3 regions of the Mesorhizobium sp. B2-5-3 genome follow, and region 2 is predicted to be linked to each of the others. Evidence: predicted binding sites of a transcription regulator. Region 2 holds the regulator's gene; each other region holds the start of a gene.

Region 1 (4,156 bases), 580 kb from region 2:
GAAGTGTCGGATGGCGGGCCCGGATTCGACCCGAGGCGAGCCGAGGGCCTGGGGCTCGCCGGCATCAGGGAACGTATCGAAAGCATTGGTGGCCAGTTCGAGACCACGACCGGGCCACAGGGAACACGATTGATGATTACGCTAGCCGTCGAGGATCAACCATGATCGGTACCATCCGTGTCGCCATTGTCGACGACCACCCGCTGTTTCGCGAAGGCGTTACCCGCAGCCTGTCGGAGATCGGCGGCTTCGAAATGGTGGCCCAGGGCGCCACTGCGCAGGATGCCGAACGCATCGCCTCGACTTTGCAGCCCGACATATTGCTGCTCGACATCAGCATGCCGGGTGACGGCCTTGCGTCGGTGGCCGGCATACTGGGTGCCAATCCCGGACAGAAGATCGTCATGCTGACGGTCTCGGAGGCCAATGCCGACGTGGCGCGGGCGCTGAACGCCGGTGTGCGCGGCTATGTGCTGAAGGGGGTCGGCTCGCGCATGCTGGCCGAAATCCTGAATGGTGTAGCGGCCGGCGAGACCTATGTGTCGCCGACCCTGTCGGCCCGCCTGCTTTCGGACCTGCAATCGCTGCAGCCGGCCAACGGCAGGACGGATCGTCTGCGTCAGCTCACCGGACGCGAGGCCGAGATCCTGCAGCTGGTGGCGGAAGGGCTGAGCAACAAGGAAGTGGCGCTGCGGCTGGCACTGCAGGAAAAAACGGTCAAGCATCACATGACCGGTGTGCTGTCCAAGCTCAACGTCCGCAATCGCACCGAGGCGGCGCTGCTGATGCGCGAAGCGCGGGATCGGGCCGGCAGCTAATCCTGGTCGGCCGCAAGGGATCCCCGGTTTGGGATAACGACACGCATAAATGAAAACCTGAAGCGCGGTGCAGCAGCGGAACGCTCCAGGGCAAAAAAGACGGCCCCTATACGGGGCCGGAGCGACAAGGTCACCTCCGCCGGGGGGCGGCGGAGGTGACACGTAAAGCGGGCGATGCCTATTGCCCGCTCTACAACCCCTTGAGGCGGCTTATATCCGCCGCCGTCGCAGGGCGCTCGACGATCGTGCGGCCCAGAGCGTCGGTCATTTTGAAGCGACCCTTCTCGATCTCTTCCCCGAAGCCGTTAGGGTGCTGCACCACGATCTTGTTGTCGTCTATTTCGACACGATCGCCGGTTGTTGCGTTCACATGCTTGCCGGAGCTGTTGGCACCCTTCCCCTTGCCGTTGTTGCCGCCGCCATTGTTCCCGTTGCCGCCAGCGTTGCCATTGTTGCCTCCGGCGTTGCCATTGTTGCCGCCGCCGTTATTTCCATTGCCGCCATTGCCGCCATTGCCGTTACCGCCACCACCGCCATTGCCGCTGTTCCCGCCAGGCTTGGCTTGGGCGCTGGACGCGACAATGCCTGCGGCGGAACCGTGAAAATCGAGGTGATAGGGGGCTATGGTCAGCGCCAGTGCCGGCACTGCTCTCAGGGCCAGCCAGCAACAATGAGCCATGATCGAGCTGCGCATCAGTCCCTCACTTGATCGGACCGGCAAAATTCAGAGGCCATCTCGTGCAGGTACGCGACCATCGGCGACATGGCGTGTTCGTGTAAGTGGCCCACGACCGATGCCGCGGCAATCCGGACCTTCGCCCCGATCGGTTTAGGACCTTGGTCCGAGTTTCAAACCGGATGTGGCGCGAGGTTCGCGGTCAAGCTGGCGGGTGCACGAATGTCACGAAAGTGTGACCGATCGTCTATAAGGGGTCGAAACGCGTGACACGCTCCAGCCATCCAGCCAGAGGCAGACCATGACCGACCATCGCTCGCCCGACGCCCGATTCCGCACCAGCCTGCTTGAGGAAAACGACGGTCCGGCGACCAACCCCACCGAAAACCGCACCATGGGCGAAATCATTGCCGAACGGTTTTCCCGCCGCGCCTTCCTCAAGGGCTCGCTGGCCGTCTCTGCCATTGCCGCCACCGTCAGCCCGCTGGCGCTCGTGGCCGCCGACGATGCGCGTGCCGCCGAGGGCTCCGCCTTCTCGTTCGAGGAACTCGAAGCCGGTATCGACGACAAGCACCATGTCGCGCCGGGCTACGATGCTGACGTGCTGTTGCGCTGGGGCGATCCGCTGTTTGCCGATTCGCCGGAGTTCGACCCGGCCAGGCAGTCGGCTGAGGCCCAGGCAAGACAATTCGGCTACAACAATGACTATGTCGGCTATATCGGGATCGATGGCTCCGCCGAGCACGGGCTGCTGGTCGTCAACCACGAATACACCAATCCGCATCTGATGTTCCCGGGCATCGCCAAGATCGTCGAGAAGGACGGCAAGAAGGCGGCCGAACTCGCGCCGCTCTCGAAGGAGCAGGTCGATGTCGAGATGGCGGCACATGGCGGCACCATCGTCGAGATCCGCAAGGAAGGCGGCAAGTGGCAGGTGGTGCGCGACGGCAAGTTGAACCGCCGCATCACCTCCAACACCGAAATGGCGCTGTCGGGCCCGGTCGCCGGTCATGACCGCGTCAAGACCAATGCCGACCCATCCGGCACCAAGGTCATCGGCACATTCAACAACTGCGCCGGCGGCGTCACGCCTTGGGGCACCTATGTCATGGCCGAGGAGAACATCCACGGCTATTTCTCCGGTGAACTGCCGGAAGGCCATAAGGAAGCCGCCAATTACAAGCGCCTCGGCATTCCGGAAGGCGCCTATGAATGGGGCGCGCATTACGATCGTTTCGACCTCGCCAAGGAGCCGAACGAGCCCAACCGTTTCGGCTGGATCGTCGAGGTCGACGTCAACGATCCGACATCCACGCCGAGGAAGCGCACCGCAATGGGCCGCTTCAAGCATGAAGGCGCCGAATCGATCATCGCCAAGGATGGCCGCGTCGTCTTCTATCTCGGCGACGACGAGCGCTTCGAGTACGTCTACAAATTCGTCACCGCGGGCCGTTTCGATCCGGACGACCGCGCCGCCAACATGAACCTGCTCGATGACGGCACGCTGCATGTCGCCAAATTCGCCGCGGACGGTACGGTGGAATGGCTGCCGATCGTCTTCGGCCAGGGCCCGCTGACGGCCGAGAACGGCTTTGCCGGCCAGGCCGACGTGTTGATCGAGACGCGGCGTGCCGCCGACCTGCTCGGCGCCACCAAGATGGACCGCCCCGAGGACATCCAGCCCAATCGTGTCAACGGCAAGGTCTATGTCATGCTGACCAACAATTCCAAGCGCAAGGCCGACCAGGTCGACGCCGCCAACCCGCGCGCCGACAACGCCTTCGGCCATATCATCGAGATATCGGAGGACGGCGGCGATTTCGCCGGCACCAGGGGCAGATGGGAGGTGCTCCTGAAATGCGGCGATCCGGCGGTTGCCGATGTCGGCGCCACCTTCTCCACCGCCACCACGGCCAATGGCTGGTTCGGCATGCCCGACAATTGCGCGGTCGATTCAGCCGGGCGCCTGTGGGTCGCCACCGACGGCCAAGGGCCGAAGGCTACCGGCCGCACTGACGGCCTGTGGGCGGTCGACACCGAAGGGCCCGCGCGCGCGACGTCAAAACTGTTTTTCCGCGTGCCGATCGGCGCTGAAATGTGCGGGCCGCTGTTTGCGCCCGACGATCAGACCGCCTTCGTCGCCGTCCAGCATCCAGGCGACGGCGGCGAGGATTGGGAGGCGTTCGGCCGCCCGTCCTATTATGAGGATCCGTCGACGCGCTGGCCCGATTTCAAGCCGGACATGCCGGTGCGGCCGGCGGTCGTCGCCATTACCAGGCAAGGCGGCGGCAAGATCGCGATTTAGAGGGCAATTCCAGGAAAGTGGGGTTCCGTCCGACGCGTAAAACGAACCTCCAGCCCGGTTCAGCGGCCCGAATTGGCGATCCGCCGGGCAATCCGCTCGGCGATCGCCTTGGCCTGGATGGCGGCATTGGCGAAGCAGCCGCGGATGCTCGGCCGCATGCCGGTGAACCAGAGGCCAGGCAGTTTCGGATCCGCATCGCCGCCGTTGAAGACCGGAACGCCCTTGCCGTCGAGCACGCCGAGATTGCCGACCATCTGCTCAAGCCCGGTGCGGTAGCCCGTCGCGGCAATGACGATGTCGGGATCGATCAGGCTGCCATTGGCCAGGATGACGCCGTCGCGGGTGAATTCTCGCACC
Region 2 (4,156 bases):
CCCCTACGAGGAATGGCAGCAGCTGGCGTGGACCGGCGCACTCATAATCACCCTTACGGTTCTCGGGCTGAGCATCTTCGCCCGCAGCCTTACCGGACGCAGAGAGGACAGATGAAACCGATGTTGTCCACCGAGTTGAATACGCCCGAAGTCGCGGTCGAGAAAGCCAAGATCGAGGTCAAGGGCCTCAATTTCTACTATGGCCAGTCGAAGGCGCTGAAGGATATCAGCCTGTCGCTGCCCGAGCGCAGCGTCACCGCCTTCATCGGGCCTTCGGGCTGCGGGAAGTCGACGCTGCTGCGCGTCTTCAACCGCATCTACGAGCTTTACCCGAGGCAGAGCGCCGAGGGCCAGGTGCTGCTCGACGGCCAGAATATCCTCGACCGTTCGCAGGATCTCAACCTGCTCAGGACCAAGATCGGCATGGTGTTCCAGAAGCCGACGCCGTTCCCGATGTCGATCTACGAGAACATCGCCTTCGGCGTCAGGCTCTATGAGAAGCTCAGCAAGGCGGAGATGGACGGCCGTGTCGAGCAGGCGCTGAAGCGCGCGGCACTGTGGAGCGAGGTCAAGGACAAGCTCAACGCCAGCGGCCTCAGCCTTTCGGGCGGCCAGCAGCAGCGCCTCTGCATCGCCCGCACGGTGGCGGTGAAGCCGGAGGTCATCCTGCTCGACGAGCCTGCCTCGGCGCTCGATCCGCTGTCGACCGCCAAGATCGAGGAGCTGATCGACGAGTTGCAGGCCGATTATACGATCGTCATCGTCACCCACAACATGCAGCAGGCGGCGCGCGTGTCGAAGCAGACCGCCTTCATGTATCTGGGCGAGCTGGTCGAGTTCGACCGCACCGAGAAGATCTTCACGTCGCCCCGCGAGAAGCGCACGCAGGACTATATCACCGGCCGCTTCGGCTGATCCCAGGCATACGAGGACCAAGATCATGGCCGAACACACAGTCGCAGCCTTTGACGAAGATCTCGGACAGATCAGCAGGCTGATCCGCGACATGGGCGATCTCGCCTCATCGATGGTCGGCGGCGCGACCAAGGCGCTCCTGAATTCCGACAACGCGCTCGCCCAGCGCGTCGTCTCCGACGACGCGATCATGGATGCGCGCCAGCGCGAACTCGACGACCGCGCCATCACCCTGATCGCCAAGCGGCAGCCCATGGCGGACGATCTGCGCCATGTCGTCGGCTCGATCCGCATGGCGGGCGATCTCGAACGCATCGGCGATCTCGCCAAGAACATCGCCAAGCGCGTCGGCACCGTCGGCCTTGCCGCCACGCCGCGCGACCTGTCGCACTCCATCGACGCCATGGCGCAGCTTGTGCTGATCCAGGTCCAAGGCGTGATCGAGGAGTATGCGGCGCGCGATGCCGCGGCACTTGCCAAGCTGCGCGCCGACGATGAACGCATCGACGTCAAATACACGTCGGTCTTCCGCGAGCTGCTGACCTACATGATGGAGGATCCGCGCAACATCACCGCCTGCACGCATCTTTTGTTCTGCGCCAAGAATCTCGAGCGCATCGGCGATCACGTGACCAACATTGCCGAAAATGCCTATTATGTGCTGACCGGCACGCAATTGCCCGCCAATCGCCCGAAGCAGGACGAGACGGCGATGTCGGCGCCAGCGGCTTGACGGCAGGGGTGACCAGTCGATGATCGCGCCACGCATCATGGTGGTGGAGGACGAGGAGCCGCTGGGTGTGCTGCTCCGTTACAATCTGGAATCGGAGGGTTATCAGGTAGAGGTGGTGACGCGCGGCGACGAAGCCGAGATCCGCTTGCAGGAGAATGTCCCTGACCTTCTTGTGCTCGACTGGATGGTGCCGGCGGTGTCCGGCATCGAGCTCTGCCGCCGTCTCCGCATGCGGCCCGAGACCGAGCGGCTGCCGATCATCATGCTGACGGCGCGCGGCGAGGAAAGCGACCGGGTGCGCGGTCTCTCCACCGGCGCCGACGACTATCTGGTCAAGCCGTTCTCAACGCCGGAATTCATGGCACGCGTCAAGGCGCTGCTGCGCCGCGCCAAGCCCGAAGTTCTGTCCAGCGTGCTCAAGGTCGGCGACATCGTGCTCGACCGTGGATCGCACCGGGTCTACCGCAAGAAAAGCGAGATCCGGCTCGGGCCGACCGAGTTCCGCCTGCTCGAATTCATGATGCGACATCCCGGCCGCGTGTTCTCGCGCAGCCAACTGCTCGACAATGTCTGGGGCGAAACGATCTATATCGACGAGCGCACCGTGGACGTGCATGTCGGCCGGCTGCGCAAGGCGGTCAACAACGGCCGCATGCCTGACGTGATCCGCACCATTCGGGGCGCGGGGTATGCGATTCGCGAAGACTAGGGATATGTCACGCAACGTTCTCGCCCACGCCTGATTTCGCCTGTGCCCCCGGCGCGAAAATCTCCTGGTCGACGAAGGTCAGCGCGCGCATGGCGCAGCCCTCGCGGATCAGCGGCAGTTCGTTCGGCTCGGTGTCGAAGGAAATCGATTTCGAGTGCTGGCCGCCGGCGGTCTGGGCAATGGCCTCGCGCAGAGCCGGCTCGATCAGGTCGAAGGCGGCGGCGCTGACGCCGACCATGGCGACCGGCGCCGGATCGATCAGCGCGAACAGGCTGCCAAGGCCGTAACCCAGCGCCTCGCCGGCCTTGCGGTAGGCTTCGCGCTCCGGCCCGTCCTTTTCGCGCGCCGAGGCCGCCAGGGTGCGCATGTCGGCGTCGCTGACGTCGACGGGCTCGGTGTCCTCGCCAAGCTGCCTCGCGTTGCGCCAGATGGCATAGTTGCCGGCATAGGCCTCGACGCAGCCGCGCCGCCCGCAGCGGCAGAGCGCCCCGCCGGGGCGATGGATCATGTGGCCGAACTCGCCTCCGGATGAATGGGTGCCGGTGAACAGTTCACCCTTCAGCACCAAGCCCATGCCGATGCCGTGCGACAAAAGGATGGCGATGAAGTCGTCGCGGTAGCGCTGGGGATCGCGCCAGCGCAGCGCCACCGCCATCATGTTGCAATCGTTCTCCATGGTGGCGGGAATGCCGAACTCGGCCTCCAGTATGTCGGCGAAGGCGATGTCGGTCTGCGGCGTGATCGGCGACCACAGCATGGTGCGCGCATCCGTGTCGGTGATGCCCTGGATCGCCAGCGCGATACGGGCGATGCTGCCGACGTCGAGGTCGGGATCCTCGAACCGCCGCCTGACGATGGCCACGCATTCGCCGATCAGCGCCTCGCGCGACAGGGTGAGCGTGTCCAGCCGGCGCTGCTCTTCAGATATCACCTGGCCGGCATAGTCGATGACGGCGACGGAGAGAAAATTCAGCGACAGCACCACGGTCATCACCGCCGCGGCTTCAGGGTTGAGGCTGAGGCCGACCTGCGGCCGGCCGCGTTTCAGCGCACCGGCCTCGCTCGGCTTGCTCTGCGCCAGGATGCCTTCGCCAATCAGGTCGGAGGAGATCGCCGATATGGTGGAATGGCTGAGCCCGGTGGTCGCGGCAATCTCGGTGCGCGAGGGCTGCCCGGCACGGCGCACGGCCGCGATCACCATCGCCCGGTTGCGTCGGCGCAAATCGTCGTGGCGGATTCCGACCGACATGTTTCTCGCATCCTCCCCGTCGCCGCGTTCTCTCCCCAGGATCCCGACGACCGTCAAATACTGGCAGAACCGGCCTTGGCTGTCATTATTTATTCCGGAGCTCGAAAAAAATTCACGAGGACATCAAAATACATCAGAATCGACGTTGACAGCGTTCCGACGATGGACCAGTGTTTTTTCGAGGCTCGAAAAAATAGAGCCTTTGTGCCGGCCTACGGGCCTGTTTGGTCGCGCCATACGCGGCGCAGGGAGGATTAAGATGAAGAGATTCACAGCCGCCATCCTGGCGGGTGTCGCCATGTCGCTGACGCTCGCGTCGGTCGCGCAGGCGAAGGACAAGGTCATCGGCGTTTCCTGGTCGAACTTCCAGGAAGAGCGCTGGAAGACCGACGAGGCCGCCATGAAGAAGGCGATCGAAGCCGCCGGCGACAAGTATATTTCCGCCGACGCCCAGTCCAATCCCGGCAAGCAGCTCACCGACGTCGAGAGCCTGATCTCCCAGGGCGCCAATTCGCTGATCATCCTGGCGCAGGACGCCTCCGCCATCGGC
Region 3 (4,156 bases), on a different contig from region 2:
CTCCTCGCCCTCCTCGAGCACGACGCGCCGGGAGGTTCCATCAGCCAATACGTCGAAACTTTGCTGATTGTCCATGATGTTGCCGAGCATGATCTGGCCCAGCACCTGTTCATGCACGGTTGGGTTGGTGATCGGCACCATGGTCTCGACGCGGCGGTCGAGGTTGCGCGGCATGAGGTCGGCCGAGGAGATGTAGACGACGGCCTCGTCCGACGGCAGGCCGTAGCCATTGCCGAAGCAATAGATGCGGCTGTGCTCGAGGAAACGGCCGACAATCGACTTGACCCTGATGTTTTCCGACAGGCCCGGCACCTGCGGCCGCAGGCAGCATATGCCGCGCACGACCAGGTCGATCTCGACGCCCGCTCGGCTGGCGTCGTAGAGCGCGTCGATGATGATCGGATCGACAAGGGCGTTCATCTTCATCCAGATGCGTGCCGGCCGTCCCTCGAGCGCGTGGGCGACCTCATCGGAGATGTGCTGCAGGATACGGTTCCTCAGCGTGAAGGGCGAGATCGCCAGCCGCATTTCGGCGGTCGGCTCGGCATAGCCGGTGATGAAGTTGAAAAGCTGGGCGACATCGCGTGCGATCGTTGCATCGGTGGTGAAGAAGGACAGGTCGGTGTAGATGCGCGCGGTCACCGGATGGTAATTGCCGGTGCCCAGATGCACATAATTGCGCAGCTTGCCGTCCTCGCGCCGCACCACCAGCGACATCTTGGCGTGGGTCTTGAGCTCGAGGAAGCCGAACACGACCTGGACGCCGGCGCGCTCGAGGTCGCGCGCCCAGCGGATGTTGGCCTCCTCGTCGAAGCGCGCCTTGAGCTCGACCAGCGCGGTCACCGACTTGCCGGCCTCGGCCGCGTCGACCAGCGCACGCACGATCGGGCTGTCATTGGAGGTGCGGTAAAGCGTCTGCTTGATCGCCACCACTTCCGGGTCGGCCATCGCCTGGCGCAGGAACTGCACCACGACGTCGAAGGATTCGTAGGGGTGGTGGACGATGATGTCCTTCTCGCGGATAGCGGCGAAGCAATCGCCGCCATGCTCGCGGATGCGCTCGGGGAAACGCGGATTGTAGGGCGTGAATTTGAGGTCGTCGCGGGCAACGGCGACGATCTCCGAAATCTGGCTGAGCGCCAGCGGGCCGGTCAGGACGCTGATGCGGCTCGACGAAACGCCGAGTTCGCCGGCGACGAATTCGCGCAGTTCGGCCGGCATGAGCATGTCGAACTCGATGCGAATGACGGAGCCGCGGCGGCGGCGCTTTAGCGCGGTCTCGAACAGGCGCACGAGATCTTCCGATTCCTCCTCGACCTCGATGTCGCTGTCGCGAATGATGCGGAACGTGCCGGAGCCCTTGACCTCGTAACCCGGGAACAACTTGCCGATGTAAAGGCCGACCGCCTCTTCCAGCGGGATGAAGCGGACATGGTGCTTGCGGTCCGGCAAACGGATGAAACGCTTCAGCGCCACCGGCAGGCGCAAGAGCGCGCTCATCTCCTCGCCGTTCTTGCGATGGCGAAGCTGCAGCGCCATCGAGAAGCCGAGATTGGGGATAAACGGGAACGGATGCGCCGGGTCGATCGACAATGGCGTGAGAACAGGAAACACCTGGTCCTGGAAGTGCTCCTCCAGCCAGGCCTTCTCGTCCTTGGTCAGCGCGTCGCGGGTGATGCTCTCGATGCCTTCCTTGTTGAGCAGCACGGTCAGCGCCGAAAGGCTTTTCTGCTGGTCTTCCTGCAACCGTTCGACCTCGCGCAGCAGCTGTTCGAGCTGCTGTTCGGGGGTACGCCCGTCCGGACTTCTCAACACGATGCCTTCGCGAACCTGGCCGGCCAGGCCGGCGACGCGCACCATGAAGAACTCATCGAGATTGGCCGCGGAGATCGACAGGAAACGTACCCTCTCCAGCAGCGGATGGTTTGTGTTCTGCGATTCCTCGAGCACGCGGCGGTTGAACTGCAACCAGGAGAACTCGCGATTGACGAAACGATCCGGATTGCCTTCCGGGCTTGCCGCTTCCGCATTGATGAACTCGCTCTGGACCGGCTTCAGTTCGTTCATGGTTCCTGCTCTTCCCACGTCTGGTTGCTTCGCCGCTTTCGGGCGGCGCCCAGGCTGTTGCGCCTGGCCGCGATGCTCCAGCCGGTTAACCGGCTTAACTTATCCTCTGACAGGCTTTTGCGACAGTTTCATTTCATCGAACTTGCAAACAGGCCGGTTATGATCCAAACGCTGAGCAGACTGCGCTAAAGGAGACGACGATGGCAGGCGGTTCCATTCCCCATTTCCAGAACGATGCGGGCCATCCGGCGATCGATATCGGAGTCAAGGAATTCATGTGCACCGGCGCCAACCCGCCTTTCGACCATCCGCATGTGTTTCTCGATATGGGCGACGACAATGAGAAGGTCTGCCCCTACTGCTCGACGCTCTACCGCTATTCGCCGAAGCTGACGGCGATGGAAACGCTGCCGGCCGGCTGCCTCTACATCGACCAGGCCGCCTGACTTCCAGCGGCCCGGCCAATGGCAGACGCACAGTCCCGGCAAGTCATCATCGCCGGGGCGGGTATTGCCGGGCTGACCGCGGCGTTGGCTTTCGCCGAGCGGGGCTATCCCGTACGGATCTTCGAACAGGCGCAGCGCCTAGAAGCGGCGGGCGCCGGCATCCAGCTTTCGCCCAACGCGACACGCATCCTGCGTGAGCTCGGCGTACTCGACGCACTTCTTCCCAATGCCGTCAGGCCGGAAGCCGTGGTGCTGAAGGATGCGGCAACCTTGGGCGAACTGGCGCGCGTACCTTTTGGACGAGCCGGCGAGGCGCGCTGGGGTGCGCCCTACCTCGTGGCGCATCGAGCGGACCTGCAAAACGCGCTGATGGCGCGCGTGGCTGCCATGCCCGATGTTCATCTCACTACTGGTGCGCGCCTTGGCAGCGTCACGATCAGCAGTTCAGGCGTCACCGCGGCAGCCGATGTGGGTGGCAGGCTCGTCGCGGCGGAAGGTTTCCTTCTGGTCGGCGCCGATGGCGTCTGGTCGTCGATGCGCGGACTTGCCGACCAAGGAAGGAAAACCAGGCTTGCGAAAAGCCACTTCTCCGGCGAACTGGCCTGGCGGGCAACCGTCAGCGCAGACAGTCCTGCCGGGCAAGCTTTTGCAGAGATCGGTGCGCCGGACTGCGTCACCACCTTCCTGCATCCCGGCTTTCACATGGTCGCCTATCCCGTCAGCAAGGGCAGCGCCATCAACCTCGTCGCTTTCACCAGGGGCGAGCGTATCGCCGAAGGCTGGTCCGGCCATGCCGATCCCGCAATCCTGGCCGGCGCCATGCGCCGCACCGCGCCGGCGCTGGCAAGGCTTGCGGAGTTGGCCGGCCCGTGGGCGGCCTGGCCGATCCATACGGTCGATCAGAAGCAGCCATGGGTAAGGTCGGGCCGCATCGCGCTGGTCGGCGACGCGGCGCATGCCATGACGCCGTTCGCGGCACAGGGCGCCGCGATGGCCATCGAGGATGCCGCCACGCTTGCCGACGTCATGGCCGCCTCCCCTGCCGATCTCGCCGGAAGTCTTCAAATCTGGGAAGGCCTGCGCCGGCCGCGCGTCGTGAGAGTGGCACGTCGCGGCGCCCTCAACCGCCTTGCCTGGCATGCCTGGGGTCCGGTGGCGTTGGCGCGCAACCTTTTCCTGAAAATGCGGGCGCCGGAGAAGCTCGCCGCGGATTTGGACTGGCTTTATGGGTGGCGGGCCTAGAACTCGAACGAGGCGTTGGCGTTATCTGCGCGACCTAGCAATTATACAGCCTCAACGACCACCCGAGCGAGACCGGCAACGGGTTCCACCAACCGGTGCGCAGGCCGGCGGTTCGCAAGGCGGCCGCGGTCCAGGTGTTGCAGCCGGCCAGCGCATTGAAATGGCCGTTCGCCTCATAGAAGCGGTCGAAATTGGAATAGGCGGCCCCTGCGATGACGATCGGCCCGCCTGGTCCTTGCTGAAAACTCGCATCGATGAAGTCGAGCAATGCGGCAAAGCGGTCTTCCGGGATGTCGAAGCCGGCAACGTCGGGTCCGGAGATATCGCCGGCGACCTCGACATGCATCACTGAAGCGTCAAGCGTCAGGGCCTTGAATACGGGCATCGCCTTCAGCTGTGAC

The links. The regulator PhoB, encoded in region 2, activates phosphate uptake and scavenging genes when phosphate is short. The targets are predictions, from matches to a motif close to TGTCATNNANCTGTCAT.
Region 1: a site for PhoB is predicted at 1,718-1,734, ahead of FJ867_RS03395 (PhoX family phosphatase). Genes of this name have one in related genera too.
Region 3: a site for PhoB is predicted at 2,187-2,203, ahead of FJ867_RS07465 (RNA degradosome polyphosphate kinase). Genes of this name have one in related genera too.

What each region holds. Positions count from the first base shown of each region.
Region 1 covers NZ_VFUS01000001.1:639,591-643,746, forward strand. The annotation lists gene FJ867_RS03375 (sensor histidine kinase) at 1-165, shown strand, start outside; gene FJ867_RS03380 (response regulator transcription factor) at 162-818, shown strand; gene FJ867_RS28645 (hypothetical protein) at 1,009-1,464, opposite strand; gene FJ867_RS03395 (PhoX family phosphatase) at 1,796-3,799, shown strand; gene FJ867_RS03400 (NAD(P)/FAD-dependent oxidoreductase) at 3,859-4,156, opposite strand, start outside.
Region 2 covers NZ_VFUS01000001.1:61,107-65,262, reverse strand. The annotation lists gene pstA (phosphate ABC transporter permease PstA) at 1-115, shown strand, start outside; gene pstB (phosphate ABC transporter ATP-binding protein PstB) at 112-915, shown strand; gene phoU (phosphate signaling complex protein PhoU) at 941-1,648, shown strand; gene phoB (phosphate regulon transcriptional regulator PhoB) at 1,668-2,357, shown strand; gene FJ867_RS00305 (ROK family protein) at 2,365-3,606, opposite strand; gene xylF (D-xylose ABC transporter substrate-binding protein) at 3,866-4,156, shown strand, end outside.
Region 3 covers NZ_VFUS01000003.1:13,196-17,351, reverse strand. The annotation lists gene FJ867_RS07465 (RNA degradosome polyphosphate kinase) at 1-2,067, opposite strand, end outside; gene FJ867_RS07460 (zinc-finger domain-containing protein) at 2,268-2,513, shown strand; gene FJ867_RS07455 (FAD-dependent monooxygenase) at 2,532-3,755, shown strand; gene FJ867_RS07450 (TIGR02117 family protein) at 3,790-4,156, opposite strand, start outside.